2 regions of the Sporosarcina saromensis genome follow, and region 1 is predicted to be linked to the other one. Evidence: riboswitches for the same ligand, from Rfam matches in the RefSeq annotation. Region 1 holds a riboswitch; the other holds the start of a gene.
What was found. A riboswitch is a leader RNA that binds a small molecule or an ion and turns the genes downstream of it on or off. The one in region 1 is predicted to bind S-adenosylmethionine.
Positions count from the first base shown of each region.

Region 2: linked by a shared signal. The riboswitch ahead of ACVHUV_RS04680 (bifunctional homocysteine S-methyltransferase/methylenetetrahydrofolate reductase) and the one ahead of ACVHUV_RS09070 (methionine ABC transporter ATP-binding protein) in region 1 are both predicted to bind S-adenosylmethionine.

Region 1 covers NZ_CM142738.1:1,834,810-1,838,235, forward strand. Annotated here, with positions in the region: gene ACVHUV_RS09045 (acyl-CoA dehydrogenase FadE) at 1-56, shown strand, start outside; gene ACVHUV_RS09050 (arsenate reductase family protein) at 131-490, shown strand; gene gcvH (glycine cleavage system protein GcvH) at 571-954, shown strand; gene ACVHUV_RS09060 (toprim domain-containing protein) at 1,015-1,356, shown strand; gene ACVHUV_RS09065 (thioredoxin family protein) at 1,359-1,682, shown strand; SAM riboswitch class I at 1,740-1,844, shown strand; gene ACVHUV_RS09070 (methionine ABC transporter ATP-binding protein) at 1,945-2,970, shown strand; gene ACVHUV_RS09075 (methionine ABC transporter permease) at 2,963-3,426, shown strand, end outside.
Region 2 covers NZ_CM142738.1:962,903-966,328, reverse strand. Annotated here, with positions in the region: gene ACVHUV_RS04690 (biotin transporter BioY) at 1-24, opposite strand, end outside; gene ACVHUV_RS04685 (hypothetical protein) at 154-336, opposite strand; SAM riboswitch class I at 1,109-1,215, shown strand; gene ACVHUV_RS04680 (bifunctional homocysteine S-methyltransferase/methylenetetrahydrofolate reductase) at 1,312-3,159, shown strand; gene metH (methionine synthase) at 3,152-3,426, shown strand, end outside.

The DNA.
Region 1 (3,426 bases):
CGAAAAAACGTGAAGCGTCAGTGAAATTAATCGACGCTGAAAAATATATTGTTTGATGCATCTGCACCCAGGGCAGTTCACGCCTGGGTGTTTTCTCTGTTATACTAAAGAAAAAGTGGAGGTGCTGCAGATGACGATTACTTATTACGGCTATCCGAAATGTGGAACGTGTAAAAAAGCGGAAAAGTGGCTAATGAACAATGATGTGAACTTCGAATCTATCAACATTGCTGAAAATCCACCAACGAAAGAAACGCTTCAACAAATGATCAGCAATTCCGGATTAGACATCAAAAAATTCTTCAATGTCAGTGGGATGAAATACAGGGAATTGAACTTGAAAGACAAACTCCCTAACATGTCAGATGACGAGAAAATCGCGTTACTCGCATCGGATGGAATGCTCATTAAACGACCACTTGTAACAGATGGTACGACAGTGACGGTCGGCTTTAATGAAGCCCAATTTGAAGCCGCATGGAACGCATGATTAAGTTTCTTGTCTTTATGCATGAAATATGTAAGAATTGAATGGAAATCAATAAATGTAAACGTATGGAGGGTTATGGGATGAGCACACCTAAAGACTTGCGTTATTCAGAAGAACATGAATGGGTTAAAGACGAAAACGGTAATTACCGCATTGGTATTACACACTTCGCTCAATCTGAACTTGGCGATATCGTATTCGTGGAACTTCCACAAGTTGGAGACGAAGTGAAAGCGGACGAGCCATTTGGTAGCGTAGAATCTGTTAAAACGGTTTCTGAGCTATATGCGCCAATTAGCGGAAAAGTACTTGAAGTGAACGAAGAATTGGAAGATAGCCCTGAATTGGTGAACGAATCTCCATATGAAGGCGCTTGGATGATCGTCGTTGAAGCATCTGACAAAGCGGAACTTGATGCATTAATGTCTGCTGAAGACTATGACAAAATGACAATCGGTGAGTAAGCACAACTAGAGCGCTGGAGCTTTCCGGCGCTTTTTCTAATGGCCTAAGGAGGCAGGGAAATGGAGTTTCGTAGAGTCGTTGTCGTAGAAGGTGGAGCGGACCGGAAGCGATTGAAAAAAGTGTTGGCAGAGCCAGTCGAGATTATTTGTACGAATGGAACAGTGAGCCCTTACCGCATTGAAGAGTTGCTGGCACCGTATGAAGATGACCAGATTTATGTTTTTGTCGATGCAGATGACTCAGGCGAAAGCATACGAACTTTATTCAAAAGGGATTTTCCTGAAGCCCTCCATTTATACACGGAACGCGTCTACAGGCAAGTCGAGACGACCCCTTATCGCACGCTTGCAGCAATTTTGCTTGCAGAAGGTTTTCATGTGCATCCTGAATTTTTACTTTGAAGGTGATAGAACTGAACACGATCCAAACATGGACACGTGAACAATGGGAACAAAGCAAAAAAGATTCCCCGCTAAGCGTGTTTTATTTATATACACCGATGTGTGGCACTTGCGCGGTTGCGTCTAAAATGATGGAGGTCATTTCTGTGATGAAACCAGAGTTGCCAATTGGAAAGGCAAACTTGAATTATATCGAAGATCTCGCCGTCGATTATGAAATCGAAAGTGTTCCTTGCCTGCTCATTCAGAAGGAAGGATATGTACGAGAAAAAATCTATGCTTTTCAATCTATCCCGCATCTTTTAGAAAAAATGGGTTTGACATGATTGAAAGTTCTATGGTATAAGTATATCTAATAAATTTAACGCAAATTGAATATGTCGCTCTTATAAAGAGAGGTGGAGGGAAGTGCCCTATGAAGCCCGGCAACCGTCACGAAAGTGAAATGGTGCCAAATCACGCAAAGCGCATGCTTTGAGAGATGAGAGATCGGACGAACGTTGAGATAAACGATAACGTATTGGCCTTTCTGCTTGTCTGCAGAAAGGCTATTCTTTTTGGACAAGATTGTATTGAGGTGAATTGAACATGATCGAGTTGAAAAGTGTAAATAAGATATTTGGTTCGGGAAACAATAGTATAACGGCTGTTGATAACGTCAATCTAGACATCCATGCTGGTGAAATTTTCGGGATTATTGGGTATAGCGGTGCAGGGAAAAGTACACTAATCCGATTATTGAATGGTTTAGAACAACCTACCTCGGGATCTGTAAATGTCGCAGGGTATGAAATGGCAACCATTAGTGGAAAAGCGTTACGGGAAGCGAGACAAAAAATTAGTATGGTGTTCCAGCATTTCAATTTGCTTTGGTCGCGGACTGTAAAAGAGAATATCGCTTTTCCATTGGAGATTGCAGGCCTCAAAAAGGATGAAAGAGATCGTCGCGTCCAAGAATTAATTGATTTAGTTGGCTTGAACGGCCGGGAAAATGCGTACCCATCCCAATTGTCAGGCGGACAAAAACAACGGGTCGGCATTGCCCGGGCGTTAGCAAATGATCCGCAAGTATTGCTATGTGATGAAGCCACTTCAGCACTCGATCCGGAAACGACGGATGCCATCCTCGATCTTTTAACGAGCATTAACGAGCGACTTGGTTTGACCATTGTTTTAATCACACATGAAATGCATGTCATCCGTAAAATCTGTCATCGCGTGGCGGTCATGGAAGCGGGGCGAGTTGTGGAAATCGGGAACGTTCTCGATGTGTTCCAATCACCAAAAGCGCCAATTACGAAGCGTTTTGTCTCTCAAGTGACAGAACCGACCGGCACAGAACAAGCGTTAGAACATTTAAAATCCGATCATGCAGCTGGAACGCTCGTAAAATTAGTATTCGTCGGTGAACGAACAGAGCAACCGGTGTTAGCAAACTTAATTCGTACATTTGGAATCGACGTCAACATCGTGCAAGGGAACATTTCGCACACAAAAGGTGGAGCATATGGGACATTGCTGTTGCAATTGATTGGCGATGCAACAATCGTCAACGAAGCGATTGACTTCCTTCATTCCGAAGGCGTACAGACGGAGGTGATCGACCATGATTGAAACACTTTTACCTAATGTTAAATGGGATAAGATGTGGGAAGCGACGATCGAAACACTCTATATGACAGCTGTTTCAACCGTTTTCACGTTCGTGATCGGTATCGCGCTCGGTATTGTGCTCTTCCTTTCAAGTCCTGGCCAATTATGGGCGAACAAACTGACTTATGCCATCACCGGAGCGGTCGTCAACATATTCCGTTCAATTCCATTCATTATTTTAATCATCTTGTTAGTGCCGGTAACAATTTTCCTAGTCGGCACGATGCGTGGTCCGAACGCCGCACTGCCTGCACTCATTATCGGCGCAGCACCTTTTTACGCACGTATGGTGCTCATCGGTTTACAAGAAATTGATAAAGGTGTGTTGGAAGCTGCACGGTCAATGGGGGCAAAGACGAGTACGATTATTTTCAAAGTACTATTGCCTGAATCAAAACCCGCATTGTTCTCCGGTAT
Region 2 (3,426 bases), 870 kb from region 1:
AGGTTTCACTGTAGTTGTTGTCATCGTACACCTCTTATTAGTTAAGTTATCTATTTCAGAATAAAAGTTAACACATTTTGTGTCAACCTATTTTTTATATCAGTTAACCTAAATAAAAAAATCGACGGTTAGTTAACCATCGACTTCACTTCGTTATTGACCATCTTCGCTTTTCGGGAATAAAAAATGTGCTATTACACCACTTAAGATGGCAGCTCCAATTGTAATCCACACACGTGATGTACCTGGTACTTCTTGAAAATTCTTATGTAGCATATACCATGCGATCCCCGCCACTAAAAGCGCAATGGGGACAGCAAACTTAAAAACCCTCACTACCTTCACCTTCCACTCTTTGTTCTACAATCATTCTATCATGATTAGCCAATTTGTCGGATACAAGACTATACAATTTCACTTGTAATTCTTATTAAACATCGAGTTTCCTCTCTAAGCGGACGCGTTTCGCTTGCACACCTTCAATCAAGGAAACTGTGAAGGGGAAGCTTCACCTTAATTTCTTTAATTTCAGAAATTAATGCGGCAGTTTATTTCTTCACTTAGCTCATTCCAGGGTTTTCAGCTCGCGCTGTTCTTGCAGGAAATACCGTAACGAAGTATGACTTATACAAACAAAAGCTTAGCGTTGAGAGCTCACCTTTGTACATCGCCGTCTTCTACAATCCCTGCGAACGTTTTCTAAAGATAAGAGGCAAATAAGTTATCGGTACAAACTAGTTGGCTGGAGTGCAGGCGCCGACTCCTGCGGGGGAATAGCACGAATGGTGAGACCCCGCAGGGAAAGCCGTCACGCAGAACGGCTTTTGCGAGCAAAAGCGTAGCGTTGGGAGCAAAAGCGTAGCGTTGGGAGCAAGGATGCCTTAATTTCTGCAAAGTACGCAGAAATTAAGGCAAATCGAACTCTTCGTTGTTCGATTGGCTCACCCGTGCCCCGCGGAAAGCGTGCGCCGGAACGCAAGCCAACGGGTTCAAAGAAGTCTACTTGTAAAAGTGGTTAATCAACAGACCCGATAAACGAAACCCCTATTGACGGATTGAGTAATTAGCGGTATGATGTGTTAAATTATTCGAACAACTGCATATCATTTTCTTATCTAGAGAAGCTGAGGGACTGGCCCGAAGAAGCTTCAGCAACCAGCCGTTAACGGTCAGGTGCTAATTCCAGCAGGTCTTTCGCGGCCTGGCAGATGAGAAGGTAGCGAGCCATCGCATTTTCAAAGCCTTCTTTTCGAGAAGGCTTTTTTCGTTTTCATACAGGTCTGACTTATTAGAAGAAGGGATGAATTCACAATGAACTTACTTGAGAATCTAAAGAACAATGTATTGGTAGCGGATGGTGCGATGGGAACTGTGCTTTATTCGCACGGAATTGATTTTTGCTATGAAGAATTAAACGTTGAGAAACCTGAAATTATAGAGAAAATCCACCTTGACTATATTGCAGCAGGCGCAGATATCATTCAAACAAATACATATAGCGCAAACGCCCTGAAACTTGCCCGCTACGGTATGGAAAACCGGGTGAAAGAATTTAACGAGGCAGCCATTCAAATTGCGAAACGTGCAGCTGCACAAGGCAACCAATACGTACTTGGGACAATCGGTGGTTTGCGTGGTATCCGAAAAAGTGATGCCTCACTTGCTGACGTATTAGCGATTGTCCGAGAACAGGCAGATACATTATTAGCAGGCGATCCTGATGGCTTGCTGCTCGAAACGTATTACGATTTTGAAGAACTCTCTACAGTTGTTAAAGAACTTCGTAGAATGACGGATCGACCGATTGTGGCACAAGTTTCTATGGATGAACCGGGTGTCTTACAAAACGGCTTGCTGTTGAATGATGCATTGCACCAACTAGAAGCGTTCGGTGCCGATGTTGTCGGCGTCAACTGTCGTTTAGGACCTTACCATACGATCCAAGCATTTGAAAAAGTGACATTGCCTGAACGAGCGTTTCTTTCTGCCGCTCCAAACGCAAGCTTACTCGATGTGGAAGACGGCCGCATTGTCTACGTATCAGAAGCGGATTACTTCGGCCGCGCTGCTGCTCTCCTACGTGAAGAAGGTGTTCGTCTCATCGGCGGGTGCTGCGGAACGACACCAAAACATATTGCTGCAGCCAAAAAACATTTGAGTGGGCTTGCACCTATTACAAAAAAAGTCGTTACCCCTGAAAAACCGATCGTTATTCGGGAAGCGGACCCTGCTAAATACGAACCGTTACATGAAAAAGCAAAAACGACTCGAACTGTCATCGTTGAGCTTGATACGCCAAGACATTTGGAAACCGAACAATATTTCATCGGCGCTAACCAATTATACGATGCAGGTGTAGATGCCGTGACGATGGCGGATAATTCACTTGCCTCTCCACGGATTAGCAATATGGCGATGGGTTCAATTATGAAAATGCAACATAACGTCCGTCCACTTGTTCATCTGACGTGCCGTGATCATAACTTGATCGGTTTGCAATCGCATTTGATGGGGCTTGATGCACTCGGCATCCACGATATTCTAGCTGTCACTGGCGATCCGACGAAAGTTGGCGACTTCCCAGGTGCAACAAGTGTGTATGACGTATCCAGCATGGAGTTGCTACAACTGATTAAGCAATTGAATGAAGGCATTTCATTCACAGGCAAGCCATTACGGAAAAAAGCGAAATTCTCCGTCGCAGCAGCGTTTAACCCGAACGTCCGCGTATTGGACCGGGCCGTTCAACGATTGGAAAAGAAAATTGAGTGTGGAGCGGATTATTTCATTACCCAGCCGGTATATACGAAAGAGAAAATCGTGGACATTTATGAAGCGACAAAACATTTGGAAACCCCAATCTTCATTGGCATTATGCCTTTGACAAATATACGGAATGCAGAATTCCTGCACCACGAAGTGCCAGGGATTAAGTTATCAGAAGACGTGCTCGAGCGGATGAGAGCATGCGGGGATGACCGTGAGAAAGCGACAAGAGAAGGCGTCGCGATTGCCAAAGAACTGATTGATACAGCAGCAGAGCTCTTTAATGGCATTTACATTATTACACCGTTCCTGCGCTACGATATGTCGCTGGAACTGATTCAACATATTAAGGAACTTGACGCAGAGAAAGAGAGGAATGTTGTCCATGCCTAAGCACCTGATCGAAGAACAACTTGAGAAAAGAATACTCCTTTTGGATGGCGCAATGGGCACGATGCTCCAAGCTGAGGATTTGTCTGCTGATGATTTTGGTGGCGAGGAATATGAAGGGTGTAATGAATACTTGAATCTATTGCGCCCCGACATCCTGGATAAGATCCACCGCGGGTATTTGGAAGCGGGGGCAGACGTCATTTGTACGAATACGTTTGGTGGGACCCCTCTTGTTCTAGATGAGTTCAGTCTCGGCCACCGTGCAGT